DNA from 2 places in the Paenibacillus swuensis genome. Region 2 is predicted to be linked to the other one. Evidence: predicted binding sites of a transcription regulator. Region 2 holds the regulator's gene; the other holds the start of a gene.
The links. The regulator NrdR, encoded in region 2, represses ribonucleotide reductase genes. The targets are predictions, from matches to a motif close to AACACNATATATNGTGTT.
Positions count from the first base shown of each region.

Region 1 (15,870 bases), 140 kb from region 2:
GATCGCGGACATCGTGATGTCGCTGGAGCGCGTGCGGCAGCTGGAGCAAGAACAGCTGCAGCTTGAAGACAGCGTCCGCGAGCTAAGCGCGGAGCGCGTCGCTTTGCGCAAGCGGCGCGAGGCGCTGCAAGGCGAGCTCGCCCACGCGGCGGCGAGCGATGCCGCAGCCCGCGAAGCGTGGGCCGCGCACCTGCGCGCGCTGAGCGTGGCGCCCGAGCTGTCGCCGGCGGCGGTCCGCGAGCTGTTCGGGCTCGCGGAAGCCGCGAAGGCGAAGCTCGCGACGCGCGACAAGCTTGCCGCGCAGCTCGCGAAAGCGGCCGCCGTGCGCGCCGCTTTCGCGGATGCCGCCGCGCCGCTGCTCGGCGCACCCAGCGCCGAACCGCTCGCCGCGCTGAAGCTCCTGCACGGCAAGCTGCGCGAACACCGCTCCCTCGCAGAGGAGCGGCGGATGCGCGAAGCGCAGCTGGCGGAGCTTCGCGACGCGCGGGAGGCGCTGCACGCGCAAGCGGAACGGACGCGGTCGCAGATCGCCTCGCTGTGGAGCGAGGCGGGGGCGGACGGCGAGGAGCCGTTCCGCTTGCGCGTGAGGCAGTTCGAGCGCCGCGCTGAACTGCAGGCGGAGCTGCGCCAGGTGGACATGCTGTTGTCCACCTGGGTGCCCCGGGAGCAGCAGGCGAAGCTGCTGGCTTACCTGGGCTCGCACGATCTGCTCGCGTTGCAGAACGCGAGGGAGCAGTCAGCCGCGGAGCTCAGCCGTTTGCAACGCGAGCTTCGGGCGCGCGTGGATGAGCGCGGCGCGGTGCGCGGCGAGCTTGCGCGGCTGCGCAACGAGGAAGCGCATGCGGAGCGGCTGCAGAGGGTTCAGGAGCTGACGGCGCAGCTGGATACGCTGGCAGAGCGCTACGCGGTTCTCGCCTATGCCGCGCAGCTGATGTCGCAGACGAAGCGCGTCTTTGAGCGGGAGCGTCAACCTCAGGTGCTGCGTCTCGCTTCGGAGTATTTGAGCATCATTACCGGAGGCAGGTATGTACGAATGATGGCGCCGATCGGTGAGCGCCTCATTGTGGTGGAGCGGGCGAACGGAGAGCCGCTGGAAAGCTCCCGTCTCAGCCGGGGTACAGCGGAGCAGGTTTATCTGGCGATGCGGTTCGCCATGGCGGAGCATATGAAAGATTCCTTCCATATGCCGTTCATTCTGGATGATATTTTCGTTAATTTCGACGATGAACGATTACTGCATACACTGGACGCGTTGAAACGTCTCCAAAGCCATCGACAAATAATTATGATGACCTGCCACACGCATGTTCGGGATGCAGTCGTGAACTCCTTATCTAAAAGTTCAATTTCGGAACTGCGAAGGCAAGAAACGGATCTGCGGCTAACGATTTGAAACAAAAAAACAGGCACCAGCGGATTGAAATCCGCTGGTGCCTGTTTTTATCATGTTCTTCAAACCAGCTTTCCGCCGGCGCTCTTTCGCCAAACCATGGCGGAAAACCAAGCCAGCGAAATCACGCCGAACAACGGATACAGCGTGTCGACTAAGTGACTGAAGCCCGCCTGACTGACCAGATAGCACAACGACAATAAACAGAGCAGCACCCAGCGGGAAGGTAAGCCGGAGCGTTGGGTGATCTGCAGCATCAGTCCATAGACATCGGCAAGGAAGGTCGTGAAGATTTCGGCATAAATCATAATAATGTAAATCAGTTGAACCGTAACGCCCAGTCCCGCAATGAGATGCCCCATCGGAATATCATACTGTGTAATGCCGGGCATCTGCGCGGAGAGGGCGTAATGGCCGGCAAGCAGCATAAGGCCGATGCCGATTCCGCCAAGAATGCCTCCCCAGATCAGGGGTTTACGGCCATCTACAGAAGCTCCGACGGGAACAAGCACGGCTTGAGCCATGGACAGATTAAAAGCCGCGTACAGCAGCGGAGATAAGCCTGCCCGCCAAGGCGCCGCGTCCCCCGCCAGGTGAAGCCAATTGCCTTGTGTAGGGGAATGCCATGTGTGCACGACGACAATACAAGTGAACACCAGCATGACCGGCACAACGATGGAGTTCACGGCAAGAATACCCCGCATGCCGTTGGATAACACGAAGTATGCCAGCACCAAGGTTACGGCAAGTCCGATTTGATAATGAAGCCCGAGGTGTTCACGAAACACCGATCCCGCGCCTGCCAGCATGACGGAGGATACGCCAAACAATAAAAGAAGGGATACGGTGCTGATCCAACGCCCGATTCGATCCCCGAACAGGTGTTTATTGAAGTCCTCATAGGATGTTGCGCGAATAGCCTGCGCCATCAGCAGCATTTTGGTGCCCAGCCAGATGAACAGCAATGCCGCCAAGCCGATCGCAGCCACTGCCCAACCGCCATATTGCGTGAAGAACTGCAGTATTTCCCGGCCTGTGGCAAATCCCGCGCCAACAACCGTGCCGATGTAAGTAAAGGCGATTTGCAACGTTCTGCCGATTCCTTTTACCATAGCCTCATCCCTTCGCAATCCTCTCTTAACAGCCTATGTTATGAACGGGACGGGCATGCCACCCGGGTTTAACCCATGCAATACACCTCTTTTCATGGCAAAAGGTTGCGCCTGTTTCATCATCTGTGTTATTTTAACAAATAATAATACGGGGAGCGTGTACACTATGGAATTGTTGAAGCAAAGAATTCTGTCCGAGGGCAGTGTTGTAAATGATCAGGTTCTGAAGGTAGACGCGCTGTTAAACCATCAAGTCGATCCGGAGCTGATTATGGAAATGGGCAGGGAGTTTGCCCGAAGATTCCGGGAAGAGAGAATTACAAGAGTTATCACGGTAGAATCTTCTGGCATCTCCGTTGCTTTTGCCACCGCGCTGGAGCTGGGTGTTCCCATGGTATTCGCGCGGCGGAAAAAGTCCGTCACCACCGACAGCGATGCCTACTGCGAACGGGTTCCTTCCTTTACGAAAGGAATTGTAACCGACATTATGGTTTCCAAGAAGTTTCTAAACGCGGATGATCGGGTATTGTTTGTAGATGATATTATTGCCAACGGAGACGCCGCTCAAGGTCTTGTCCGCATCATTCGTACGGCAGGCGCTCACCTTGCAGGCATGGGCGTGGTTCTGGAGAAGACGTTCCAGGCCGGCGGGGCAGCCATCAGGGAACAGGGCATTCGTCTGGAAACCCTGGTGAAAATTTCTTCATTATCCGACCAAACCATCCGGTTTGAAGATTAGGCGCGAATTCGTGCCGCTCAGCCTTCCATCTTAGAACGTTTTATTTTATAATAAACAGTAAGTTGACGGTAGAGGAGGCAGAAGCTATGGGGAACGAACAAATGGCTGAATTTTTAGGCAAGAAAGTGTCTGACGCTAAGGTACATTTTGAACGCGCATTAGATTGTAAGCACACCGAGTTTGACGATCTATATCCCTATATGATCGAGCATCCTCAATTTTTCTGGTATAAACGCTATGTTGCCTGGTCCGAATTGTTGACGGTGGTCAAGTTAAGCGAAGAATTACAAATGTCCTGGGACGGCCAGTTCACAGAAGCCCAAGCGGAATATATCCGCAAGCGGGTCATGTCCAGCACGGTATTGGATTGCTGGTATGAGACGAATGAATCCAAGGAAACGATCGGTTAATTATGGTTCCGCGGAAAGCGGGTAAGCATATAGAAGCAAGAGCCTAAATGTGAAAGCGTTTAGGCTCTGTTTTTTCGTAACGGAAGGAAGGGACAAGCTGTGATTACAGAGGAGCAATTAGACCATTACCGGGTTGAAGGTACCAAGCTGCGTGTCATTCGTGACGCGTTGGAAGAGAATGATGTGAAAGGGATTGTTGTCGCGTGGGATGATGACAGTGTCATGCTGCGCAAACAGAACCGGAAGATCGTGAAGCTGGACCGCAGTTACATTTATCAGAAGGCGGATGAAGAACGTCGCTTATAATTTGAGAAGCAGCGGGGCATTCTATGACAGATATTGTATATAGGAGGCGTTCCAATGTCCGATCAGATGGAATCGAAAGTGCGCGCATACAAGGATGAGCTGACCCATATGTCGGCCCAGATGCCGCAGGTAGTGGAAACTTATCATCAATTTACCGGTGAATGTTTTCAGGAGGGAGCCCTGGACGCGAAGACGAAGCAGTTGATCGCACTCGGCATGGGGCTGTTCGCAAACAACGAGGTATGCACCTTCTATCATGTACGGGAAGCTCTGCAGAAAGGCGCAACCCCGGAAGAAGTCATGGAGACCGTAGCCGTCGCCGGCGCGGTCGGGGGCGGACACGCTATTTCGCAAGGGGTTACCCGTGTGCAGAAAGCGTTGGAAGGCATCGTACATTAATTAACTCCTGCCTGCTCAAAAAACACCTTTTCCGCTGATGGGGAAAAGGTGTTTTTGAGGTTGTCATGCGTTTAGGCGGCGGAATGAATAAGCTTTTCCTTCTTTATTTTGATGCTTAACATAAGACCTTCGCCGCTTACCAGCGCTTTGGCGTCAAACGCGGTTTCAAAATGTTTTTTCTTCTCCTCGAAGGATTTCACGGTCATGCCGATGGGCATGGCATATTCAAATACGAAGTATTCGGGATCGTCCTGATCGCTTAGCTTGGTGAGCCGGGGATAGAGCTTACGTACTTTCTTGTTGGGCTTGGTTACAGTCACGTACAGATTCGAGCGCTCAAATGTAGTTCTCATCAATCGGATGAAGCGTGTTTTCCAGTAGGTGTACCACAACGTGAACAACCCCGCAGCGTTTAATAGAAGGAGTGTCAACTGTACTTTGTTTACTTCAGCATATCGGTAAATCCATTCGAACTGCCCGAACATGTCATCCATTGTCCCAACTCCCAACAGCGCATTTACACTATTCATATACGGAGCTTGTTCAAAAGATTACAGTTCGGGTTCCCGACGCACGAAATTTTTGGCCAATTGACGTAATACTTCGTTATTCTGTTCTTCCTCCTGATCGCCAAAATCGAGGTTGGTAATCCGTATGCGGTAATCATCTTCTCCCGGAAGAGTAGGCTTGAACGTTAATTTCTCCGGCCTGTCCGGGCGTACATCAAAGCCGCACGCTTGCAGACAGCCGGTGAGTTCGTCCACCGTCGGTTCACGTTTTCCGTCAACGTAGAGGAGACCGTGAAGATGTTTGACTTCTTGCGGCTCCTGATGCTTTACTTCAAAATGCACGATACATTCTCTTTCCATTTAGGGCAGCTCCTCGAGTTTCATTAGTGCTAGAATGTTCTTTTTTAACCACGATTATGCGAAATGAAAAAATGCTTGACTTCGATTTTTGTGCGTGATATTATCTTAATTACGACGACAGCGGGTAACACTTTCAGTCGTAGCTAAATGCGGTCGTGGCGGAATTGGCAGACGCGCACGGTTCAGGTCCGTGTGGGCTAACCCCCCGTGGAGGTTCGAGTCCTCTCGACCGCACCATACATAACCTTCCTCCCTCTACTTTGGTAGAGGGTTTTTATGTTTTTCTCCGTGGTTCACTTCCCCGTTTCCGTGCAAATACAAATAGGAAAGAACTCCGTTTTCTAACGCTTTCACAATCCGGGACTGACCTTTGCGGCTTGTCAGAAGTTCACGGTCCCGCGGATGACTCATAAATCCGGTCTCCACAATGACAGCGGGAACCGCGCTTTGGTTAAGCAGATAATATTGTCTGGCCGCTTTGGGCCTGTAAAGGGTACCATAGACGCGATTTAACTTGGTTTGAAGCTGCTGGGCTAACAAGAAGCTTTCCATATTCCGCTGATACAGGACAATGGGACCCGTCGCGCCGCGGCCGCCCCAATTGACATGCAGCGACACAAGGATGCGGCTGGATATCACATGACTCAGCTCTTTACGTTGCGCCAAATCTTTTCGGTGACGGGACCGGGTTCGAAGCCACTGGTTGTGATCGCTTAACGCATAGTCGCCTGTCCGGTTCAGAACCGCGGGCAGCCGTCGCTTATGCAACTGCTCATAAAGCTTCTGCGCCAATTGAAGATTGATATCCTTCTCGAGCAAGTTCCCGTAGCTGGTTCCCCCATCAACACCCCCGTGGCCCGCATCAATGATGACCTCCGTTGTAACAACATGAGGGGGGGCCGCTTGCGCAGAAGACTCCTTGTTTATCCAGATGGCAGTAACTGCCGTGAGGGTGATCCACAAGGTTAAAGCTTGCAGTACCTTTTTGAACACAGCCTTAGGATGTGATGTCTTCGTCATGAATGGTTCTTCCCCTTCCTTCAAAATTTACACAGCTCAATGTTTGTAAGCTTGCGCAGTCTGTCGGATTTCATACAAAGGGATAAAAGGGGGACAATCAGGGCAGGATGTTAGCGAGGAGGGGATGCTGTATGGCTAAAGGGGAAGATCTAATTAAATATATTACGCAACAAGTCGTGACCTATATCGATACACCTAAAGAAATTCGACATCAAGCCCGCAACACGGCAAGGAAAGAACCTTGGGAATCCAAGTGGTTCGGGATGATTCCTATATCATTGAAGCTATGGTTTACCAAATGGAGAAAATAAAAATAAAGGCACTTGATTCCGCTGTCTTAAGCGGAGACAAGTGCCTTTTATCATGATTAGGAGGATTTATAAAATTTGCCTTGTTCAGACACGCTGTGAAACGGCAAATATCTTAAACCATCCTGTTCAACGATAAGGTATGGAGTTTCATCCGGACGGGATTCATACCCCGTTACAGGAAAGACATAACGAATGCTTCTGTCCCAATATTCAGCGGTATACATGATTTTGTCACGTTGATTCAGGCGTTTCTGCACATCCTCGAAGTTTTCATAAGTTAAGGCGGGCTTCTTAACCCAAGGTAAACGCGCATACGGGTCGAAGGTCGGCAGAAGTAAAGAGGAAGGCTGTGACAACTTGACATTTGCCTTGGAAGGGTTTTCTTTGGCAGGAATGACCGCCTTCAAATCCTTCATTGTCAGAGGAAGGATCTCCCCTGTTTTGCCGTCCAGAAACCAGGGTTCACCTCCTGCGCCGGATACAGTAACTTTCCAAAGAGATTGGAGCGCCGAGAAGTAATACCGTTCGGATTGGTAGGTAGGACTGGATCTAAAGTCTGTGTAGCTCATATTGGATGGAATAAGTTCCTGCTGCAGCATGGATGCGTACAGCTTGACGGGTGAGAAGAGGGAGGTGCCGCCCCGACCGTATTCGGCTAACTTCAGCATGCCGCTGTCGTCGGCCGTGATGACAAGATAACCTACGTCAATTCCCCGCTGGGTTAGAAGAACAAGCCAGCCATGGGTGCCCGGACCCAGTGTGGTTATGTGAATTTCGGCATTGTTCCAATTCTCAAAACCTTTTTGGCTAGACAGGGTGTGAAGCTTGTCACCGATATATTGCTGAAGCTTGTCCTGAAACGCGGCGGGCTGAAGGATACCGCTGGCTATATGTATGGATTTTGGAGCAGGTAATGACGGTTTAGCCTTAAGTGCCTGCGTTCCCGTCGGCCAGAATAAACCCCAGGCGATTAATGCTCCGCCGAGCGTTATAAACCATTTGCGCATCGTCCACCGCCGTTTTCCCGGGTGTCCCCGATTCTATGTTTCTATCATAAAAGATATGCCGCGAGAAACGTGTTAGAACCTGTCAGACGTTTGCTGCGAGGATAGCAGTTTTTTTGCCGCCTGTTAGCGATAATCGTCAGTTTCCGGCGGCATTCATCGGATCGAGGTGAAAGATTCCGGAAGAGACTGCATTTATTTCAACCCTCGGTTTATATTGCCACCTGATTTCTTTGGCGCGGTTATCAAACTGAGTCTGAATCTCCGCCTTCTTTTCCTCTTCTTCCGCCGCCTTTAACAGGTCTTCATAGTAAGCCTGTATACGCGCAAGCTCCTCTTGCAGCCGTTCCTGTGCTTCATTGGCCCAAGCGTGATCGTAACGCTTGATCTTGCGCTCCAGCAGCTGCTCCAGCTGCGTTACCGCCTTGGCCAGCGTGACCGTGCGCTTGGGCGTATGCGCCTGGGCGGGGAGCTTCGGGGTCAGCTTGCGTTCAAGCAGACCCGGGTAGAAATTCTCCACGATCTCGCCCGTTGAGAGGTTCATGGCCAGCGAGTGGAGCTCGTCGCGCTTCATGTCGCAAATAAATTGCGCCTTGAAGTTCACGCACAGCCACGTGCTGTACTGCATAGAGGAGCCTGCCCGGCTCTGCTCCCGGGCAGGCTCCTCGAACAGACAGACGCAGCGGCCTTTGGCGCGCGCGACGTTAAAGATCTGCTGCAGCCGCTTGCTCCCGAACGTGACGTGGTCTTGGGGCACCCGCGCCACCGGCGCGGTGGGCACAAAACCGAAGTAACGTCCGAGGATGGAGTCGCTCGCGGGCTGCTGCGGGCCTGCTGCGCCGGGCGATACCTGCGCACCGCCCGGCGCAGGCTGCCCCTGAGGCGGCACGGCTTTCGCCGCCTTCAGTTCTTCGTGTTTCTCGGGATCAAACACGAAGGTGTAGGTCATCGTTTGCGGCGGAGCCCCGGTACGCTCAACGAAGCTCCAATAGTAGGATCGGCCGGTCAGATCCCTATCGGCGTCCGGGGACAGCTTGGCGGTCACATACGCCGGATGTTTCTCCAGCACTTGGCATTCGGTCGTGTCCAGGTAACGCATCACGTATTTCTGTACTTGCTTCGGATTCATGATCTTCCCTCCACCGTACGTCCGTATGTGCCGCTGTCCAGAATGGCGCCAGCCCGAGGCGCTGCGCTTTCCTGCGATTCCAGTTCCTTCTTGACGCCGCTGATGGATTCTCCGAGGGACCCGATACTTTGACGAATTTCCTCATCGGTTTTGGCTTCGAGGATGATTTTGTACAGCGAGTTTTCCAGTGAACTCGACTTTTTCTCAAAGCGCTCCAGTATCATATCCAGTTGACCGATGACGGATTCGAACATGTTTATTTTTTCGTGCAACAGATGGATAATATGTTCCTCAATCGTGCCGTGCGTGGACAGGTTATAGATATTCACGTCATTCTTCTGGCCTAGGCGATGGATGCGGCCAATCCTCTGTTCTACGCGCATCGGGTTCCAGGGCAGGTCAAAGTTGATGATATTATGGCAAAATTGGAGGTTGATACCCTCCCCGCCGGCTTCCGTGGCGACCATGACTTGCGCGCGGTTGCGGAACAGGTCCATCATCCAGTCTTTCTTGCCGCGGTTCATGCCTCCCCGGTAAGGTACGGCGATGAGCTTGTGATCTTTAAAAAATTTCATCAAATATTCCTGCGTGGCGCGGTATTCTGTAAACACAATAACCTTGGAGTCCATGCCTTCGATCAGCTCCATGGCTTTCTCGGCTTTCGTGTTGGCTTGGATTTGCTTGATTTTGTCTACCAGCTCCCAAATTTTCGGTCGCACCGGAGAATCTTCGGCTGTTTTTTTGAACATATTCACTAATGTCAGGAACACCGCATCTCGGCTGGAGCATACCTCGCGTTGTAAAGTAACGAGTGAAAGCGCGCTGGAAACGTCTCCTCCGGATTCCTCGTAACGGGTTTTGACAAAGGAGGTAACGCCGTCGTACAATGATTGTTCCTCATCGGATAAGGTTAACGGAACGTTCTTCACATGACGCTTCGTAAATCCCAATCCGTCTCCGCGACGGTTGCGGATCATCACCTTGGAAAGCTCTTCTTGCAGCAGCGTTTCGTTCTTGGCAATGCGTTTGTCAACGACAAAGTTAGCCGAGAAGCTGCCTTGCCCGCCCAATTGACCCGGTTTCAGCAAAGTAATCAGATTATAAAGCTCGCCAAGATCATTTTGCACAGGGGTAGCGGTGAGTAAGAGGCAGTATTTTTTTTGGATATGGGTCACGAATTGATAGTTTGTCGTTTTCTTGTTTTTGAGTTTGTGGGCTTCGTCTACGACAAGCATGTCGTATTCCTGGCTCAGGACAATGTCGCGGTGGGGATCTCGTTTGGCGGTATCCATAGAAGCCACAACGACGTCATGCTGCTTCCACATATATTCTTTCTTCTGGGCCACGGCGGAGATGCCGAATTTCTGGTTAAGCTCCCGCACCCATTGAAGCACGAGGGAGGCAGGGACAAGGATAAGGATCTTGCTGACCAAACCGCGTACGATATATTCTTTGAGAATCAGACCGGCTTCTATCGTTTTGCCTAAACCTACTTCATCCGCAAGAATTGCGCGCCCGCGCATTTCATTCAGTACTTTTTTGGCGGTGTCGATCTGGTGGGGGAGGGGTTTCAGCTGCGGAATGTGCCGAAGACACATCAGATCGTCAAATCCGGTGACAAGCTCCGCTTGCTCCGCTTCCATGCCCAGCTGGAACATCGTCCAATCGTCCCAAGGACCGTTCTTATCCATCTTGGCTTCCAGTTCCCCGACCCAATCCCGGTTGAATTGAAGCTCTAAATGTTCGTTCAAGTTCCTGATATGGAGTTCCGGGTTCTCGTTGCGCATAGATTAAGCCTCCTTCGGATTCCTGGGTGGTACCGTGACGTACTTAAAGTGCATCTCTTAGTATGGTCCAAAAATTGGCGAATCAAACACAAACCGGTTCGTGTTAAAATGAAGGTTCGGCAGGTCGGAGCCGGCTCGGTTTATAGAAGAATCGCACAGCGGTGCGGAGTGATGGTAAAGTCAAAAAAGAGAGATTCATAGAGAAAACGAAAGCAAACGGGGGCAGTACTCCCGAAATTCTCGAATAATCGTCTCTGAGTCATTAGATGCACAATATGTAGTATAGTATAATGGTATTCGCACACAATATATTGTACTGAATACATACAATGATATAGGCCGAAACAGGCGTTTCGCCGCTTGAATTGCCCATCTTAGAGCCCTAATTCGTATTTTAAACATGTGTGTGGGTAAAGCGCTGATATATATATTTCGTGGGAGGTAGTTGTTGTTGGAGACGGTGCAGAAGAAGCGTTTAGAAGGATTAAGTGAGAAGATTTTCTTGGATCGTTACGCTTGGAAGAATGCGGACACCAGCGAGACGAAAGTCGGAGATGTCGTTCTGGTTTTAACAAAGGATGATCCTAAATTTCCGGCTAAAGAAGTCGGCGAAGTCATCGCCAGGAACGGAAACAACGTAACCGTGCAAACCCGCGGCGGTGAAATCGTCGAATCTAACATTGAAAAACTTACCCTTACTATAGAGAAAACACCGGAAGAGCTATGGAGCCGTCTGGCAGGCGCCATTGCTTCCGTAGAGAAAACACCGGAGAAACAGCAAGAGTGGACAGAAAACTTCAGATATATTCTGGATGACTGGAAGCTGGTGCCGGGCGGACGTATTGCCGCCGGCGCGGGCGCCAGCGAAGAGCTTACGCTGTTTAACTGTTACGTCATTCCTTCCCCTAAGGATTCCCGCGGCGGTATTATGAAGACTCTGTCCGAGATGACGGAAATTATGGCCCGCGGAGGCGGCGTAGGGATCAACCTGTCTTCCCTTCGTCCTCGCCGGGCTGTCGTTAAAGGTGTTAACGGTTCGTCCAGCGGCTCCGTATCCTGGGGCGGTCTGTTCAGCTATACCACGGGTTTGATCGAACAAGGCGGAAGCCGGCGCGGCGCGCTGATGCTGATGATCAACGACTGGCATCCGGATCTGTTGGATTTCATCACCGTGAAGCAGACGATGGGTCAAGTGACGAACGCGAACTTGTCCGTATGTGTTTCCAACGGATTTATGAAGGCCGTTAAGGAAGACCTGGATTGGGATTTGGTATTCCCGGATACGAAAGATCCGGAATATGACGAGATGTGGGACGGCAACCTGGATAAGTGGAAAGAGATGGGCAAGTCCGTAAACCATGTTAAGACAGTACGCGCTCGCGACGTATGGCAAACGATTATTGAATCCGCTTGGAAGTCCGCGGAGCCGGGCATCGTGTTCATGGAGTATTACAATGAAATGTCGAACTCCTGGTACTTTAACCCGATTATCTGTACGAATCCTTGCGGGGAGCAAGGTTTGCCGGCATGGGGCGTATGTAACTTATCCGCGGTGAACCTGTCCCGATTCTATGATGCCGAGAAGCATGACGTGGCATGGGATGAATTAGGCAAGACGGTGCGTTATTCCGTTCGTTTCCTGGATAATGTCATTGATGCGACGCCTTACCATTTCGAGGAGAACAAAGAGAATCAACAAGGCGAGCGCCGTGTCGGTCTCGGCACGATGGGACTCGCGGAATTGATGATTAAGCTCCAGGTTCGTTACGGCAGCCCGGAATCGCTTGAATTCCTGGATAAGTTGTACGGATTTATGGCTAAAGAAGCTTACTTGTCTTCCGCGGAAATCGCGGGCGAGAAAGGCTCGTTTAAGCATTATGTCGAAGACAAATTCCTGCAAAGCGGATTTATGCGCAACATCGTCGGGGAATTCCCTGAAGTCGGCGCGGCGATCCAAGAGAATGGAATGCGTAACGTTACCGTTATTACCCAGGCGCCGACAGGCTCCACAGGTACGATGGTAGGCACATCCACAGGTATTGAGCCGTACTTCGCGTTCGAATACTTCCGTCAAAGCCGTCTTGGCTTCGACAAGCAGTATGTTCCGATCGCGCAAGAGTGGAAAGACGCGAACCCGGGTCAGGAATTGCCGGAATGGTTCGTAACTTCCATGGATCTGTCCGCGGAGAACCATATCCGTGTGCAGGCTGCGATTCAACGCTGGGTGGACAGCTCCATCTCCAAGACAGCCAACTGTCCTGCCGACTTTACGGTTGAAGATACCGGCAAGTTGTATGAGCTGGCGTTTGAGCTTGGTTGCAAGGGCGTAACAATCTATCGCGACGGCTCCCGTGATGTGCAGGTATTGAGCACGGAGAGCAAGAAATCCTCCGCCGATGAAGCTGCGAAGGATGCGCCGTTGGCTGAGAAGAAAGACGACAGCGTGGCCGCGGCATTGGCTTCCGTTGCTTCCGGTACCGATGCGGGTACGTTGAAAACACTGGAAAGTTCGTTGCCGGTGAAGGCAACCCCTGCGGCTAAGGGATTGTTCGACAAAGAATATAAGAGCCGTCCTCAGATTCTGAAGGGCGCTACGTATAAAGTGAATACGCCGTTCGGTATGGCGTATATCACGATCAACGACCTGAACGGCACGCCGGGCGAGATCTTCCTGAACGTCGGCAAAGCCGGCTCCGACGTGTTCGCGATGGCGGAAGCGCTGGGCCGCGTGTGCTCGCTGTTCCTGCGGTACGGCGACCACGGCAACAAGGTGCTGTTACTTATCAAGCACCTCAAGGGTATCGGCGGTTCCGGGGCGATCGGCTTCGGCCCGAACCGTGTGGAATCGATCGCCGACGCGGTAGCGAAAGCGCTCGAGATTCACATCCAGGGCAGCGACCCGGATGAATTGGTATCTGCGGCCAGCGAAGTGCTGGACGCGCCGACGGCAACGCCTGCACCTGCTGCGGCGAAAATGGCGAGACCGAGCTCGGTACCGTCGCTGGATCTGTGTACGGCGTGCGGTACGGCGGCGCTGGTGAATTCGGAAGGTTGCAAGACGTGCACGAACTGTGGTTACAGTAAGTGTAGTTAAAGAAAAGGACCCTGACGGGTCCTTTTTTTCTTCTTTCACCACATTTTCCAGGACCAAATTATAAGCTAAGAAATAGCCGGATTCCGCACAAAATAATTCGTTCTCAATGCTCCTCTTTTATAGTAGAATGAGATGAAAACTTTGTCGGTAGATGGGCAGGGTTACTGATTTAAAGGGGAATCCGATATGTTGCATCCGCTCAAGTACCCGTTGAACAGTATTCGCAACAAACTCCTTTTCGCTTTTATAGCCCTCGTAATTGCTCCTATTTTCATTCTGTTCTATTCCTATTATTCCTCCTCCCAGCAGCTTTTCGTTCAAACCGTCAATCAATCGAATGATCAGGTGATTACCCGAATAGGCGATAGCATGAACGAAACCGCTGAACGGATGTTTAAAGCCTCCAACTTGATTGTGAATGATCCGGAAGTTCAACAGTTTTTGAAGCTTAAGGAAAATGCATGGCTGGAGGATCACAGTGCCTTTCAGCAATACATAGGCTTTAACGCCAAGCTGAATAACATTCTTGATTTTATATTGCAAAGCCGCTCCTATATCACGGTAGTAGATTCCAGAGGGCATGTATTTACCAGTTTAAATGTGGGAAATCCCGATCAGCTGCTAGATGACTATAGCAGTCAGGGGTGGTACGCAGCAGCTCTTGCTGGGAAGGGAACGCCCCAATGGCAGCTGCAGGATGCCCACGGGATTAATGCGGCTATCCTGGCAAATCAAGAACAATTGCTCGTAATGTCCCGTCAATTGAAGGGGGATTCGGTTCAACCCTTGGGGGTTATGATGATCGGGATTCCGCTTCAGCATTTTTTGCCGGATGCCAAGGACATTTTTCTTTTAAAAGGATCAAAGGTGCTGTTCGGTGATCCACTCCTTGCTCAGCAGCTAAGGCTCGATCAGCTTGAATTAGGCAGTGACAAGGACGATCAGAGGCCTAACAAGGTGCTTACACAAGATAACTATTTGATTAATCACCAAACGATTCAACAGCTCGGTTGGAACTTCGTTCAAGTGATGCCGCAGCTCGAATATACACAAGGACTGAGATACTTGCGAAATCAGTCGTTTATTTGGCTGTCGCTATTCTTTCTGGGCTCCTGCGCTCTGTTTGTGGTTTTTATGTTTCGGTTTATTCAGCCGATTAAGCGCTTGCTTAGCTCCATGGTCAAGGTGGGCGACGGCAATTTCAATGAAAAAATTGAGATTAAAGGCAGCGATGAAATTGCTTTGCTAAGTCACAATTTTAACAGCATGGTTCATAAGCTGAGAAAGTTAATCGTCAACTTATCCGAGGAACAGCAGCGTAAGGAGGAAGCCCGCTTTCATGCGCTGCAATCGCAAATCTCGCCGCACTTTTTATTCAATACGCTCAATTCCATCAAGTGGTCGGCCCGCATGTCCGGCGCGGAGCACGTTAGCCGGATGATTACTTCACTGGGCAAGATGCTGACCTTCGTCATGAGCCATGACCGTGAAATGATCGCCCTTCGAGAAGAATTGGATTTTCTGGAACAGTACATCAAACTGCAAAATATTCGGTTCAACAACCATTTAAGCCTGGTCATTGAGGTGCCAGAATCTCTGTTGAAGGCACATATTTTAAAGCTGTCCCTGCAACCTTTGGTTGAGAATAGCCTTATTCATGGGAATCGTTCTCAAATCGAGGTCGTAATTCGCGCCGAAATGCTTGATGGCGACCTGCATATTTATGTGAATGACAATGGAGTGGGATTTGCTGAACGAGCGGAACAGATGGAAGTGCCCCCGAATCCGCTTATTCAAGCGAAATTCAGTGGAATCGGTTTGCGCAACATTCATGAACGAATTCATATGCACTTCGGTGAGGGCTATGGTCTGGAACAATTGCAAAGTCTAACGGGCGGGGCTAGTGTGAAGCTGTCCATGCCATGGCTGGAAGGGGACAAGCAGAATGATCCGCATATTAATCGTAGAAGATGAATTTCTGGTTCGGGTAGGGCTGAAAACCTTCGTGCCGTGGGATGAACATGGTTTTCATCTGATTGGTGAGGCGGCAAACGGAATAGAGGCTTTGCAGATTTTGGAGCAATCTACCTGTGATATTATTTTGACGGATATTTCTATGCCTGTGATGGATGGCCTAACTCTGCTTGAGCAGGTCAAAATGAAGTATCCCCATATGAAGAGCATCATTCTTTCGAATCTCCATGATTTTCAATATGTGCGCAGGGCACTGCAGCTAGGCTCATTGGATTATGTATTGAAGCTGACGATGGAGCCGGAGGAGCTGCAGGAGAAGTTGCTGA
Region 1 covers NZ_CP011388.1:4,521,864-4,537,733, reverse strand. The annotation lists gene SY83_RS20420 (AAA family ATPase) at 1-1,393, shown strand, start outside; gene SY83_RS20415 (YkvI family membrane protein) at 1,453-2,502, opposite strand; gene SY83_RS20410 (xanthine phosphoribosyltransferase) at 2,669-3,241, shown strand; gene SY83_RS20405 (hypothetical protein) at 3,328-3,651, shown strand; gene SY83_RS20400 (hypothetical protein) at 3,751-3,957, shown strand; gene SY83_RS20395 (carboxymuconolactone decarboxylase family protein) at 4,012-4,356, shown strand; gene SY83_RS20390 (hypothetical protein) at 4,428-4,850, opposite strand; gene SY83_RS20385 (hypothetical protein) at 4,908-5,225, opposite strand; tRNA gene SY83_RS20380 (tRNA-Leu) at 5,375-5,462, shown strand; gene SY83_RS20375 (N-acetylmuramoyl-L-alanine amidase family protein) at 5,481-6,245, opposite strand; gene SY83_RS20370 (YqzE family protein) at 6,377-6,556, shown strand; gene SY83_RS20365 (hypothetical protein) at 6,613-7,563, opposite strand; gene SY83_RS20360 (YqhG family protein) at 7,700-8,689, opposite strand; gene SY83_RS20355 (DEAD/DEAH box helicase) at 8,686-10,476, opposite strand; gene SY83_RS20350 (adenosylcobalamin-dependent ribonucleoside-diphosphate reductase) at 10,928-13,570, shown strand; gene SY83_RS20345 (cache domain-containing sensor histidine kinase) at 13,757-15,544, shown strand; gene SY83_RS20340 (response regulator) at 15,516-15,870, shown strand, end outside.
Region 1: a site for NrdR is predicted at 10,777-10,794, ahead of SY83_RS20350 (adenosylcobalamin-dependent ribonucleoside-diphosphate reductase). Genes of this name have one in related genera too.

Region 2 (15,870 bases):
GTCTTTTTTATGCATTCATTCTGCGCTTCCCACAGCTATTTCCCGTCCAACAGACCCTTACGGTCCATAATCGCAAGCAACCGATAAAAGCTAAAGCTTCCCGCGCCCGTTGTAATCAGCTTGCTTTTCAGCGCTTTATCCACCGCGGCTTTAGCCCAAGAAGGCACCTCCTGCATATCCTCCCTGCCCTCCAAAGCCTGTACACGCACCTCAAGATCCGGCGCAGCTTCCAATTCCTTCACCCGAGCGGTCAGCTCGTCAATTTTCTTATTCAATTCATTCAGCACGCGAATGACCTCCTCATCGAATTGATACAGATTATACACGCTTATCAAGTTCTGCAACTTGGTCGGATATGCGGGGTCTGTGGCGTACCCGGCTCTGTACAATGCCTGCGTTTGCTCTACCGGTGTTGAGGCTGTACGCACATGATAATAGCGCGAGTTGTGAAACAACAGATCCTGGTCGCGAAATCCGTCGTCAATCGTATCATAAACACGCCAATTAGCGGTTACATTATTTACGCGGGTTCCGTTATAAACTTCCCAGGTCTTGGTCGATATCGTTCGACCGTCCCAGAAGGCATTCGGCTTGCCCCTGCCTGCTTTAAAACCAACAAGGTTATTCCAGCTATGAATGGTGGCTCCCGTCTCCAGTAACGCTTGAGCTACACGTACGGATGGAAATACGGGTGAACCCTCTAGACGCAACCGGACGGCAACCGGGCCTACAAACGCGATGAAAGCCTGTTGCTTTGTTGCCATAAGGCACCTCCTCATCATGATGGTCATTAAACGATGTTGCTGCGGAAACAAGATTTACGATAGTTTATGCATCCGGATGGGACGAAGTCTCCGTAGTTTGTCTCCTAGCCAATAGCCGTTTTTTGGCCGATGAAGATTTTCTTAAAGCATACCAAGATTTAATCATCGCGCACATGAGCAAAAAAGCCTTTCTTCCCAGGTACATTACCCAAGAAAAAAGGCCTAGCTTTCGGACGCCTACATCGAATCCATCGGATTTTTGCCAAGCAGACTCGTTAATTCCTTCATAAACATATCGATATCCTTGAACTGTCTGTATACGGAAGCGAAGCGCACATAAGCCACTTCATCCACCGGGTACAATTGAGCCATCACCAGCTCCCCGATGCTTCTGCTTTCAATCTCGGCATGCGCCGTGTTACGCAAATCCTTCTCGACTTCCGAGACGATGACTTCCAGTCTCTCGACAGAAACCGGACGCTTTTCGCAGGCCCGGATTAATCCGCGCAGCATTTTGTCCCGAGAAAATTCCTCACGGCTTCCGTCTTTCTTAATCACAATAAGCGGCGTTTCCTCAACGGTCTCGAACGTGGTGAAGCGGCGCTGACATTTCTCGCATTCCCTGCGGCGCCGAATGGACTTGTTATCGTTCGCCGGACGGGAATCCAGCACTTTCGTGCCTGCATTGTCACAATGAGGACATTTCATAAAGGTTAACTCCTTCACCTTGCTCAAAGTATTTAGAATGGACCCGTCGGATTTCCATGCATTCCCTGATTGTAAGCCAAGCTTATCGAACATAATACTACTACCATATGAAAAGGAGGTGAACACACATGGGATCAGGATCATCAAGAACTAACGATTTGGTAGTACCACAAGCGAACCAAGCTCTGGAACAACTGAAATACGAAATCGCTCAAGAATTAGGTATCCAAGTACCAGCAGACGGATACTACGGTAACATGGCAACACGCGATACTGGTGCGATCGGAGGTCACATTACTCGTCGCTTGGTAGAAATCGCACAACAACAATTGGCCGGACAATATAAATAATTACTCAGCACTAAGGTCGGAGAACCGCGTGAGCGGTTTTTCGGCTTTTTTCACATATACGAAAAAGATCGCTTATAAGCCTTCGGCTTCCTGCTCCGAATAAATTTTCTTATATTTATTATAATAATAAACGACACGTTGTACATAGTGCCTTGTCTCACCGAAAGGGACCGCGTCCAACTGCTCCAGGCTGCCGTCCCAGTTGCCGCTCTTGAGCCATTTCTTAACATTGCCGGGTCCGGCATTATAAGCTGCGATGACAGCTATTTTGTTATAATCAAACTGGTCGTAGAGCGAACGGATATACCACGCCCCCACCTCTATATTCACATCGGCCCTGTTGTCCAACTCGTGAATCGTATACTTGGAGTAATCCGCTTTCTGGATAATCCAATTGGCGGTATCCGGCATAATCTGCATAATGCCCACAGCGCCCTTGGAGGACTTCGTGTCCGTCTTGTAATTACTCTCCACCCGTATAATGGCGGCAATCAAGTAAGGATCAACCTTGTAATTCTGTGAGCTTACTATGATATCTTCGCGATAATGAATGGGATACACCCAACGATCCAGCCAGCTTGTCCCTGCAAAAAGAATCCACATCACACAAACCGCAATAATCAAGGCCGCACCAATACCTGCTTTCCATACGACAGAGCCTGTATTCATAAAGTCAGTCCCTTTCGTTGCCAGAACGCTTCTAGCTGTTTCTCCGTTTCTTGCAGGCTTTCGCTGTTATCGATGACAATGTCCGCTTTCGCTTTCTTATCTTCAATCGGCATTTGCGAGGCTATTCTCTGCCCGGCCTGCTCCCTTGATAGCTTGTCCCGAAGTATGAGACGCTCTAATTGAATTTCTTCCGGCACATAGACCACCATAACTTCATTGAACATGTATTCCAATCCGGATTCGTACAACAAAGGAACATCCACCACAACCAATCGTGTCGGCTCGGCGGCCTCCTGCTCGGCCATCCTCGTTCGCATCAGTGCTCGAATCGGCGGATGCAACAACCCGTCCAGATCCTTTCTTGCCAATGCATCAGCAAAGATAATCCCGCCAAGCTTCTTGCGGTCCAAATTGCCGTCAGGCAGCAAGATTTCGTTACCAAAGCGTTCAGCGACTTCACGGAGCACAGGACTCCCGGGAAGAACCACTTCCCTGGCGATCAAGTCCGCGTCAATAATATGCGCGCCCCTAGCTGCCAGAAGGGCGGCGACGGTGCTTTTGCCCGTTGAAATCCCGCCCGTTAAACCGATATTCATTTCTATAGCAGCTCCTTAAGGTTCACATCAATTTAAGTAATCCCATGAGTATTAATATGCATCCAGGGATGAAAGAAATTCTTCGAATCCAAGCGGCATCGGAGAAAATAAATCCCACACGCAATCCGCAGTAAATGAAAGTCCCGCTGGCCAGTGCGATCAACCCTGAAGTAATTATAGGGTGAAAGCCGACCAAGGCAGCACCAATTCCCGCTCCCAAGGCGTCTAGCGACAAGGCAATTCCAAGTAAGGTGGCTTCGGAAGCGGATATGTTACCGGATCGGTCTATGTCTGCTACCGAGGGCTTCCGCAAAATCTGAATAATGATGCCAAGTCTCTTGAGCTCCACATGCAAGACGGTTTGCTTCTCAGCATCCACATCACCAGCGGGTGTGGGAGGACCGGCGGCAGGCTGAATGTCGTCTGTTTTTTGCATCGACATTTGGATCAAAGACCAGACGCCTAAACCCAATAAAATGGAAGCCCCGACCACTTCCGCGGTCATGGGAGTAATCCACTGCAGAACCAGCACGCCGACCTGCATGGAAATGAAAATAATAAGTCCTGAGCAAACGGAAATAATAATGATGGACAATAACGGGATACGGATTTTCCGCAATCCGTACATGACACCCACGCCGAATCCGTCCATACTGACGGCAAGCGCAAGCAAAGCTAGCGATAGAATAGGGAACAGCATGTGAGTCTCCTTTCTTGTGACGGCAACTCGTGCTTCCTATTCTATGGCAGCGCCCAGATATGGGTGCATGTACTTTATTTAAGTGTCCTTATGCAAACGCTTCGCTTTCAAAGGCTGACATTTCGCGCAATAATGCGTTCCGCGGCCTCCGACTACACTTTTCTCGATGACATGGCCGCATCTGTGGCAAGCTTCGGCTTTCCTTCCGTACACTTTCAACTGATGCTGGAACATCCCCATTTCACCTTGACCGTTCACATATGATTTAATGGATGAACCGCCCGCTTCCACAGCTTCGCTCAAGGTTACGACAATCGCTTCATGTAACCGTCGCTTCTCCTCTTTCTTCAGGGACTGGATTTCCCGTTCCGGGTGAATACCGGCCATGTGCAGCGCCTCATCCACATAAATGTTACCGATGCCTACAACGTATTCCTGATTTAACAGGAAAGGTTTGATTTTCGTCGAACGCTTTCCTAGTTTAGCCTCGAACGATTCAAACGTAAACGCTTCATCCAAGGGCTCCAAGCCCAGCTTCATCAGCGGGGGAAGCGTGAATTCCTCACCGGGATCAAACAAATGCATGGTTCCAAACTGTCTGACATCTTTATATCTCAATTCCGTACCGTCGGTAAAATGGAATATGACATGTGTATGCTTCTCAATCGGCTCGTCCGCCCGATACAGCCCGTAGCGGCCTTCCATGCGAAGATGGGAGACCAAGACGCTTTGATCCAGCAGAATGCGCAGAAATTTCCCTCTGCGTTCGACCGTGCGGACCGTTTGGCCCGTCAGTACGGCATCGAACAGCTCCGCCTCACGCGGTCGCTGCAGGATGCGCGGCAAATGAACGGTTACCCGTGCAATTTCCTTGCCGGTAATCAGTTGATTCAGTGTTCTTCGAACGGTTTCTACTTCCGGTAATTCCGGCATGAACGATCACCTCGCCTAACATTATAACAGATATGGAAAGAAAAAAAGGCGAAGGCTTACTTCGCCTCCTGCCAATTATCCCCGTAGCTTACGTCCGCTTTGAGCGGAACGCTCAGCTCCAATGCTTGCTCCATTTCTTCAGGTACAAGCTTCTTCATAAGCTCCAACTCTTCCGGCGGCACCTCGAATACCAACTCATCATGCACCTGAAGCAGCATTCGGCTTCTCAGGTTCTCAGCCTTCATTCTGGCGGCTACGCGAACCATCGCCAGCTTAATGATGTCGGCCGCCGTTCCCTGAATCGGCGTATTCATGGCGGTCCGCTCGGCGAAGGAACGCAGATTGAAGTTCGATGCCTTAATTTCCGGTAAATACCGCCTTCGTTCCAGCAACGTGGTCACATATCCGTCTTCCCGCGCCTGCTTGACGACGTCATCCATATATTTACGAACACCTTGGAAGACGGCAAAATATTGCTCAATAAACTGTCCCGCTTCCTTGCGGGTAATATGCAAATTCTGGGATAGGCCGTAATCGCTTATGCCGTAAACAATTCCGAAGTTAACCGCCTTCGCCTGACGGCGCATGTTGGCATCCACGGCGGATTCTTCCACGCCGAATACGTCCATAGCCGTTTTCGTGTGGATATCCAGCTCCTTAATGAAGGCTTCCTTCAGATTCTCATCCTGCGATATATGAGCCAGCACCCTCAGCTCGATCTGAGAATAATCCGCGGCCAGAATGAGCCACCCTTCCTCAGAAGGCGTGAATACTTTGCGGATTTTGCGGCCTTCCTCCAAGCGAATCGGAATGTTCTGCAGATTCGGAAATTGAGAGCTTAGCCGGCCTGTAGCGGCGATCGTTTGGCGGTAGTAGGTGTGTATTTTGCCGGTATCCTGACGAACCTCTTTCAACAACCCTTCCACATAGGTGGAAGCGAGCTTGGCCAATGTGCGGTAATGTAAAATCTGACGGACGATTTCGTGATATGGCTCCAGTTTCTCTAGCACTTCGGCATCGGTGGAATAACCGGTTTTGGTCTTCTTCACGACAGGCAGACCCAGTTTATCAAATAGAATCTCGCCCAGCTGTCTCGGTGAATTAATATTGAAAGGGCCCTGCGCAAGCTCGTAAATCTTGTTCTGAAGGTTGTCAATCTGACTGCCCAGCTCAAGTCCGTATTGCTTAAGACCTTCGACATCCACCCGAATGCCCTTCAGCTCCATATCCGCCAACAGCGCGGAGAGCGGAAGCTCCAGCTCATAGAATAAGCGGTTCATTCCGCCCTCTTCCAACTGGCCTTTCTGGGCGTCAGCAAGTTTATAGGCCGTGGCTGCTTTACGGCCGAGATATTCCGCAAGAATGCCGAGCTCAGGCAGTTTGAATTTGGCTCCTTTACCGAAGACGGTCTCATCCGAGGGTAAAGCCGGAAGTCCATATTTACGAGCCTGCTCGCTCATTTCGTAGTTGGTTTCCGTCGGATCGAGCAAATAAGCGGCGAGTTGCGTATCGAACGTAACCCCGGCCAAGACGATGCCCTGCCATGCCAACGCCACTTCAGCTTTGTGCGCATCGAAGATTACTTTGGGTTTGGAGCTGTCCGCAAACCACTCCCGAATCGGTGCCGCATTGTCGCTTAGGAGGAGGTCTACGGGTGCATAGTAGGCTTGTCCCTCACCTGTATAGAAAGCCGCGCCGACCACGGCAGCCGCATGGGGATTCTCCCCCACCGCTTCCACATGAATCGCCTGCACAGCCTGCAGCTGCTCTACAAGTTCCGTCAAATTAGACTCATTCAAGGCGGTTACGTTCAGTTTCTCTTGTTCCACTTCGTTCATTTGCTCGATCTGCGGTAAATTCAACCGCTCGATTAACGATTTAAACTCCAGTTTCGTAAACATTTCGGCGAGTGATTGAGGCTGGTAACCTTCATATTGTAAAGAGGACCATTCGGTTTCCATCGGCACTTCCCGATGAATCGTGGCAAGACGCTTGCTCATCCGCGCGTCTTCCGCGTGATTCACGATTTTCTCTTTCAGCTTGCCCTTCATTTCTTCCGCGCGGTCCAGCACCTGCTCCACGGTTCCGTATTCATGCAGGAGCTTTAAAGCGGTCTTCTCGCCCACACCCGGAATGCCCGGGATATTATCCGAGGTATCGCCCATCAGCCCTTTAAGATCAATAATTTGTTCAGGCAACAGGTTGTACTTCTCTTTAATATAAGCCGGATCATACAACTCCACTTCGCTAATCCCTTTGCGGGTCAGCGCTATCGTAACATGTTCCGAAGCGAGTTGAAGCATATCTTTATCGCCCGTGACGACTATGACTTCTTTCTTCTGCTCGTCCGCCACACGCGTTAGTGTTCCTATAATATCGTCCGCTTCATACCCTTCCAGCTGGAATTGAGAAATGCCGAACGACTTTAACAACTCTTTAATTACCGGAAACTGCTCCGATAATTCAGTCGGCGTCTTCTCGCGGCCGCCCTTGTATTCCTGGTAGCCTTCATGACGGAACGTAATCTTCCCCGCGTCAAAAGCGACCAAAAAATGCGTCGGTTTCTGTTCATCTATAAGTCTTAACAACATTGTCGTAAAACCGAAAACCGCATTGGTGTGCAAACCTTTGGAATTGCTAAGCAACGGCAACGCAAAGAAAGCTCTGTAAGCGATACTGTTCCCGTCGATAATGACTAATTTATCCATCGTGCACCTCACATTATTCCATATTCCTGATATCTTCATCATATCATAGTAGTGACAAGTTACGAAATCTTAGTGAAGGTAAGCTATGTCGGTAAATACTAGATCGGAGGCGTATGCAATGACCGGCCCTCAAGCTCAAACCCTCTTTACCCCCGAGGTGAAAAAAGTCGTCCTGTTTCAGTTGAACGGGACTTTGCTCGACACGGAAGCTACCTTGCGCGCTTGCTTACTGGAAGCTGTTGCGGAGTGGACCGGACGCTGGGCTAGCGACCCTGACCGGTCTGAGCGATTGTGGCTTCGATATAAAGCGGCATGGGCAGCGTCTGAGCTTGGGACAACTCGGAACGTCCATGCCCGTAAATCGCGCGAGAACAGATTACCGCCAGGGAGCGACGCGGAGCAACGGATCGCGCTCTGCTTGCGGGAAGCGCTGATGGCGGAGCGCATCCCGCTGCCGAACATGGACGCCGCCGTGCGTCACATGGTCGGCCGGTACCGGCAGCTGCAGCAGGAACGCGCGCTGCCGCAGGCCGGGATGCCCGCGGCGGTGCAACGCCTCGCCGCCGCGGGCTACAAGCTCGCGGTCGTCAGCAGCGACTCGCGCGAGCGCACCGCGCAGCGGATCCGGCTCCTGGGCCTGGAGCCGTGGTTTCCGCCGGCACGGCGGTACTGCGCCGATGCGACAGGCGCGCGCAAGCCGGCACGCCGCTTCTATGAAGCGGTGCTGCGGGATTTGCGCGCGAAGCCGCGCGAGGCGGTCGTCATCGGCGCATCGTGGCGCCGGGACGTTGCGGGGGCCACAGCGGCGGGCATCGACGCCGTGTGGGCGAATTTTCGCCGGGCCGAGGTACCGGCGAAACCGGCGATGCGGGTGTTGGTTCCGCCCGGCGGACCAGCGGAACCGTTCGGGGCAAGCTCGGCCGCGCAGAAAGGATTGCCTGAACGAACCCAGTCAACCCATGCAAAGCCTGCCGGTCGCGGTCACAAACCCGTCCCGCTTCCTTTCACCTCGGAATCTATCCGAACCCGGGGAAAGGCACGCGGCGGTTATATCACAGTGAACAATGCTGCGGATCTTTCGGCGTTATTTGGCTAAGACGGCCAATTGTTGCGAGATCGCTCACCAAGGAGTCAACGGGATAACCCTCCCTGCCTTCCAAATACAAATAAAAGTCTCCGCCCATGCGGAGACTTTTACGGCTATATGTTCAGGTCAGGCCGCTTCCCTTTCACCAGATACACAACGTTCTCGCCGATGTTGGTGGCATGATCGGCCATACGTTCCAAGTAACGGCTGACAAAGCAGAGTAGCGTGATCTGATTGATTTCTTGCGGGTTCTGACTCATCAGGAGGAACAGTTCCCTTAGAATTTGGCTATGTAAATGGTCGACTTCATCGTCCATTTTGGCCATTTTGTAAGCGAGATCGACGTTCTCTTCCACATAAGACAGGATGCTTTCATTGGTCATGATCTGGACGATTTCCGCCATACGCGGAATATCTACAAGCGGTTTAATCAAGCTTTGATTGCCGATTCTGAGCGTAACCTTAGCTACATCCACAGCCAGATCTGCCATCCGCTCCAAGTCGCTGGCCATCCGGAACGCGATCGTAATGCGGCGAAGATCTTTGGCTACAGGTTGCTGTGTGGCGATTAACGTTGTTCCCAGGTTCTCGATCTTTTCCTCAATCCGGTTGATCTCCTGATCCTGCGTAATAATCTGCTGAGCCAGTTCCAGATCCGAATCCTTCAGTGAGCGGACGGAGTCCAGAATCGCCTTCTCCACCTTATCGCCCATCTGCATCAACTCTTGCCGCAGCTCGTTCAGGCGCAAATCAAATTGTTCCCGTTTCGTTGCCAATGTGCATCCCTCCTTCAATAGTCTACGCTTCGTTGTTTCATTTGCTGCTTGAACTTGATTGTTTTAACCAAAACGACCTGTAATATAGTCTTCCGTTCTCTGATCTTCCGGGTTAGAGAAGAGTTTAACGGTTTCCGCAAACTCAATAACTTCACCGTTCAGGAAGAATGCGGTCTGCCCGGAAACGCGGCCGGCTTGTTGCATGTTATGCGTGACAATGACGATGGTATAATCTTTCTTCAGCTCTTGGATCAATTCCTCTATTTTGAGGGTGGAAATCGGATCTAAAGCGGAAGTAGGCTCATCCATCAACAGAATTTCGGGATTCACAGCCAAGGCTCTTGCAATACACAGACGTTGCTGCTGCCCCCCGGATAAACCGTAAGCTGATTTCTTCAAATAATCTTTCACTTCATCCCACAGTGCGGCGCTGCGCAAACTGGACTCTACGATCTTATCCAGCTCCGCTTTCGAAGAGATGCCATGAATGCGGGGACCGTAAGCTACATTATCATAGATTGATTTAGGAAATGGGTTAGGTTGTTGGAACACCATCCCGATATTTTTGCGAAGAAGCTCTACGTTCACGTCAGGATCATAGATGTTGGTTCCGTTAATCAGAATTTTTCCGTTAATTTTGACACCTTTAATCATATCGTTCATCCGGTTCAGTGTACGCAACAACGTAGATTTACCGCAGCCCGACGGTCCGATAAAAGCTGTAATGGACTTCTCGGGAATGGACATATTCACTTTCTTCAATGCATGAAATTCCGTATAATACAAATCCAAATCCTTAATATCGACGATAGACATAACCAAATCCCCCTAGATTACTGATAGATGAATTGCAACTATTTTCTCTGATATTTATTGCGCAGATAAATCGCCAGCGCATTCATGCTCAGAAGCAACAACAAGAGCAGGATAATACCGGCAGCCGCGATGCTTTTAAATTCTTCCTTCGGCTGGTTGGACCAGTTAAAGATCTGGATGGGCATTACAGTAAACGGATCAAAAATGGAGTTAGGCATAAACGCGATGTAAGATGCGGCTCCGATCAGAATCAGAGGCGCGGTTTCTCCGATGGCTCTGGATAAGGAAAGAATAGCTCCGGTCAGAATGCCCGGCATGGCCGACGGTAACACAACTCGCACCACGGTAGTCCAACGGTTGCCGCCCAAGGCGAATGAAGCATGACGCAAATTCATTGGAACAGCTTTAATCGCTTCCTGTGAAGCTACGATAATAATGGGCAGAACAAGCAAGGTCATCGTCAAGGCGCCCGCCAAAATACTTCGATCCAAGTGAAGGAACCGAACGAAGATGGTAAGTCCCAACAGACCATAAACGATGGAAGGAACGCCCGCCAGATTCGAGATATTCGTTTGAATCAAACGGCTGAACCAGGTGTTCTTGGCATACTCCTCCAGATAGATGGCCGTCGACACGCCGATGATAAAGGTTAACGGTGTAACAATCATCATCAACCACAGCGTCCCGGCCAAGGCTGTAATAATACCCGCTTTCCCCGGAATCCTGGACGATTTGCTCGTCAGAAACTGCCAATCCAAGTAACCCAATCCTTTGCGTGCCACATCAAATATGAGAAGTGCAAGTGCGATCATACCGATAACCGTGGAGAGAAAGAACAGCACATGATAAATTCGGTTGGTCGTCCGGCGTTTACCCACACGGACGGCTTCTTCTTGTTTAGTAAGTGCCAATCAATACACCTCCCGGAATTTTCTCGATATATAGCCTGCAATAATATTCATCACTAAGGTAATCACAAACAGTGTTAAACCTACGGCATAAATGGTTGAATACTCTACGGAACCTTGGCGGACGTCGCCTGAGGCCACGGACACGATGTAGGCTGTCAGCGTTTCTACACTGTCCAACGGATTTAAAGACATGCTCGGCTTCAATCCCGCTGCAAGTGTCACGATCATCGTCTCGCCCACGGCTCTGGACAATCCAAGCACGAAGGAGGCGATAATACCGGATAGCGCTGCCGGCACAACTATCTTGATTGAAGTTTCCAGCTTGGTTGAGCCCAGCGCGTAAGCACCATTACGAAGGGATGCCGGCACGGAAGCCATAGCATCTTCGCTTAGAGAGGAAATCATAGGAATAATCATAATACCGACAACAATGCCGGCGCTTAACGCGTTAAAAATTTCGGTTTGCGGCAAGATCGCCTGCAAAATCGGTGTAACGAAGGTGAGCGCAAAAAATCCGTACACAATCGTAGGCACACCCGCAAGAATTTCAAGTACGGGCTTAATGACCGCGCGTACCCGGTTTGGCGCATATTCACTTAGATAGATCGCGCTGCCAAGACCTATGGGTAAGGCCACAATACTTGCTATAAGAGTAATCATCAACGTACCTGAGATTAAAGGCAGTACACCGAAGCTTGGATTCGCGAATAACGGTTCCCACCTCGTGCCCGTCAGGAAATCCCAAACAGGTACTTCACGAAAGAACCCGGCAGATTCCGTCAATAAAATGGCAACGATTCCGACCGTGGTCAGAACGGATATTCCCGCGAAGAAAGCCAGTAGCTTAGGCATCAAGAAGTCCAAAGAGAAAAGCGATTTCTTCTTTTTGAGATTTACTTTGGAGTTCGTTTGGTTCATGTTGCGGCCCCCCTGAATACTTAGAGTTCACCCGACAACAAGTCGATAACCGTGACACCGGTTAGTTTCTTGGCCGGATGCCACGGTTTGTCAACTGCTATACGGTATTCATGTCATTATTACTTCACCATATCTAGGTTCTTCTTGTAGTCTTCAGCGCTTAATTTAATGTAACCCACTTCTTCAACCAAAGCTTGGCCTTCTTCGCCGTTCAGGTATTTCACAAACTCAGCGATATGCGGTTTAGCCAAGGCGCTTTTCAATGGGTAGATAAAGATCGGACGGGACAATGGTTTATAAGAACCGTCACCGATTGTTTCAACACTTGGAGCAACTGCGGCCGCATCAGCCGTTTCTTTAATGGCAACAGCTGTAAGCTTGTCCGCGTTTTCTTCATAGTAAGCGAATCCGAAGTAACCTAAGGAGTTCTTCTCGCCGGCAACACCTGTTACAAGAACATTATCGTCTTCAGAAGGCGTATAGTTTGTTGTGGATTCGTTCTTCGTGCCGTTGATTTCTTCGGTGAAGTATTCAAATGTACCGGAAGATGTTCCCGGTCCGAACAATTTAATTTCTTCTTTCGGCCAGTCCGGACGAACATCGCTCCAAAGTTTCACTTTAGAATCCTTCTGCCAGATCATCTTTAATTCTTCTACCGTCATCTCGGTCGCCCAAGTGTTTTCTTTATTAATAACAACTGTAATACCGTCCAAAGCTACAGGCATTTCAACGACTTCTTCGTTCTTAGCCTTCAAGTCAGCCACTTCTTCGTCTTTCACTTTACGGGATGCATCCGCGATATCAATTTCACCGTTGATGATCTTCTTGAAGCCTGTCGATGTTCCGCCCTCGGAAACCGTAACGTTTACGCCGTTGTTTATATTCATGAATTCTTCGGCAACCGCTTGAGTAATTGGGAATACTGTGGACGATCCGTCGATTCTAATTTCACCGCTAAGATCCTTTACTGCTTCCGTTCCCGTATTATTTCCACCTTCTGCTGCTCCGTTACCCGTGTTGTTCCCCCCGTTGTTTCCGCATGCTGCAAGTGTGAACGCCAGCACAGTTGACGCCAAGACGATGGATCCCTTACGTAAAACGCCTTTAAACAAGATGATCACTCCTAGTTTTTGTTTTTGTTTTGTAACACAGTTGTAATAGTAACCCTCGTTTGTTTTCGCTATTTAAAAGTTTTGTAAAGGGATTGTAAAATCGTGACGCGCTCTTTTCATAGTTTGTTATGTTCGGTTCATAACATTCCATAATTCGACAAAAATTTACCTAAGTTTAACAAAACTTAGTATTTGATTTAATATCCACATTTTATACTTGGCGTAATCATGTTTAGGGCTAAAGTTGTAGGCGGTTATAACTAGAAACATTTATGGGGGAATTCAGATGCAAGCTGTAGGTAGGTTGTATGCCACATTTAAGGCGAAGTTGATTTTGAGTTTTATACTTATTGTAGTTATTTTTACAGGGGTCGCACTGTATAACCTGACCCAGGTGACGGGGATTAAGACGCAGATTGCCAATCAGAACGCGGCGATGGACAAAAAGGTGGAAGCCCTGGAGCTCAAACAGAACATTCAAGTACTGTTTAACATCTCCACTAATTTGACTTCTACGCAAAATCTGGACCTCGAGCAGGAATATCGGGACAATACCGCGTCTTTCCAAAAAAGTGTGACACAATTGGCGGCCTACGCGGACAATGCGGAGCAGCGTAAACTCGTTCCCAAGCTGAAAACGGTATCTCAGGAATTCATCACGAATTTCGATGCGGCGGTAGCGCTGTTGAAGGATGAGAATGCGGATCCGCTTACTGTTATTGATGAAATGAATGCGGCCACGGATCGAACCAAGGCGCATCGGGAATACCTGTTCCAGCTCGTTGACAGCTTCTATCAATCCTTCTCGGAATCCGCCATGTCCGCCATTAACAAGTCAGATCATATGCTAAACTCCACCGTTCAGGCTTCCGCTGTAGCTTCGGCCGTTGTGCTCGTGTTGTGCGCCCTCGTGGCCACATTGCTAATTCTCTCCTTCGTTCGTCCCATCGGACAATTGCAACAAGCCGTTAAACGAGTGGCGGGCGGGGATTTCCGATACAAGGTGCATTCAGGCAGGCAGGATGAGCTGGGAATGTTAAGCCGTGATTTTGACCATATGATTGATCAGGTAAATGAAATGACGGGGGCAACCAAACAGATCGCCTCCTCCCTCTCCCGGTATTCGGATACGTTCCATAGTTTCTCCAAAACAACAGCCGTTGCCAATAAGGAAATTATCCGCGCCATTGATGACATTTCCAGCGGTGCCGATCAACAGGCGATCCATACGGAGGAGAGTACCAATCTCATTGCCGAGTTGGAAAGCGGGGTTCAGGAAATCAGTTTGTACACTGAGAGCATGAAGGAAATGAGTCTGGAAGCTAACCGGAATACCCAGACAGGTTCCGCATCCGTAACTTCATTGAAAAAGGCTGCCGAGGAATCGGACCAAGTATTGACCGCCGTGTTCGAGTCCATGGAGGCCGTGATGTCTTCTTCCGGACAAATTGAGAAAATCGTCAACACCATCACGGATATTTCCAATCAAACGAACATCCTTTCCCTGAACGCGGCCATTGAAGCTGCTCGTGCGGGTGTGCATGGTAAAGGCTTTGCGGTAATCGCCGATGAAGTCAGACAGCTTTCAGGTCAGACCAAGAATTCATCAGCATTGATCTCGCAGATCATTCGCGGATTAGTGGAACGTTTAAGCGAATTGCAAATGCAGATGCAGCAAGCGATGACGAGTTTTCAGGCACAAGGCGGCAAAGTGAATGAAACGCTGCTGTCCTTCCGCTCTATTGACAGTTCAATGGACAAGCTGACTACGCAGATGGAACGAATACAACTCAAGGTGCTGGAGACGAAGACAAAGAATGAGAAGCTTACCGCTTCCGTCCGCTACGTCGCTTCCATTGCCGAAGAAACCGCGGCGGGCGTGGAAGAGGTGAACTCCACCTCGATTCAACAGGACGAAGCGATCCGGAGCATCGCGGATCAGGCGGAAGAAATCAACCAACTTTCACGCCGGTTGTTTGAGGAGATGAGCAAGTTCCGTACGGTGGGCGATGAAGCGAGTGTAACACCGGATCAAGGGGAAGAACCCCGGGATTCGGGTTCTGCGCAAGTCCCCTCCGTTGCACACGAGGGAGGGGCTCAAGGCAAGGCTGAAGCTGGAGAGGAGCCTGATCGAATCGGACACATTGGCGCCTCTTCTGGACTACTATCGAATTCGTTGAGAGAGCGCGTCATGGTAAGGAACGCTCAGCCTCCGACAACCCAGGAAGTTGAAGCGGTTGATCCGAAAGAGAAGGACAAAGTGCTCGTAACGGTTTAACTGCCGCCACGCCGGAATAGAGTTAGAGAATTTTCATTACACTCGAGAGAACATAATTATTCTAAACGCTTAGTAATCTTCTGAAGTCTAATGGATCACCTTCACCCGCTAAAAAAGCCCCGAGATCACGAGATCTTGGGGCTTTTTACGATGACGGCTAATGCATTAGCTTTATTCGGGCTTACGATTCGCGGTTGGACCGATTACGCGAATTAAAGGGTCTTCTGACCCGGTCTCCAGTTAGCCGGACACAAGCCTCCAGCCTGCAATGCTTGCAGAATGCGGAGGGTCTCGTCCACACTTCGGCCCACATTCATATCCGTAACCACTTGATATCGCAGTACGCCTTCAGGGTCAATAATGAACAAGCCGCGATGAGCGCCACCGGACTCGTCATCCAGAATACCGTATGCCTTCGCTGTCGTCTTGTTGATATCCGAAGCCATCGGATAGTGAATTTCTCCGATGCCGCCTTGGTCACGCGGAGCATTCATCCACGCGCGGTGTGTGTGAATGCTGTCCACCGAGGCTCCGACGATCTCGC
Region 2 covers NZ_CP011388.1:4,658,134-4,674,003, forward strand. The annotation lists gene SY83_RS21040 (glycoside hydrolase family 73 protein) at 36-764, opposite strand; gene nrdR (transcriptional regulator NrdR) at 1,002-1,472, opposite strand; gene SY83_RS21050 (alpha/beta-type small acid-soluble spore protein) at 1,601-1,822, shown strand; gene SY83_RS21055 (lytic transglycosylase domain-containing protein) at 1,895-2,491, opposite strand; gene coaE (dephospho-CoA kinase) at 2,488-3,087, opposite strand; gene ytaF (sporulation membrane protein YtaF) at 3,110-3,787, opposite strand; gene mutM (DNA-formamidopyrimidine glycosylase) at 3,866-4,720, opposite strand; gene polA (DNA polymerase I) at 4,777-7,428, opposite strand; gene SY83_RS21080 (HAD family hydrolase) at 7,547-8,524, shown strand; gene phoU (phosphate signaling complex protein PhoU) at 8,629-9,234, opposite strand; gene pstB (phosphate ABC transporter ATP-binding protein PstB) at 9,355-10,107, opposite strand; gene pstA (phosphate ABC transporter permease PstA) at 10,146-11,018, opposite strand; gene pstC (phosphate ABC transporter permease subunit PstC) at 11,019-11,936, opposite strand; gene SY83_RS21105 (PstS family phosphate ABC transporter substrate-binding protein) at 12,056-13,048, opposite strand; gene SY83_RS21110 (methyl-accepting chemotaxis protein) at 13,335-15,326, shown strand; gene SY83_RS21115 (peroxiredoxin) at 15,539-15,870, opposite strand, start outside.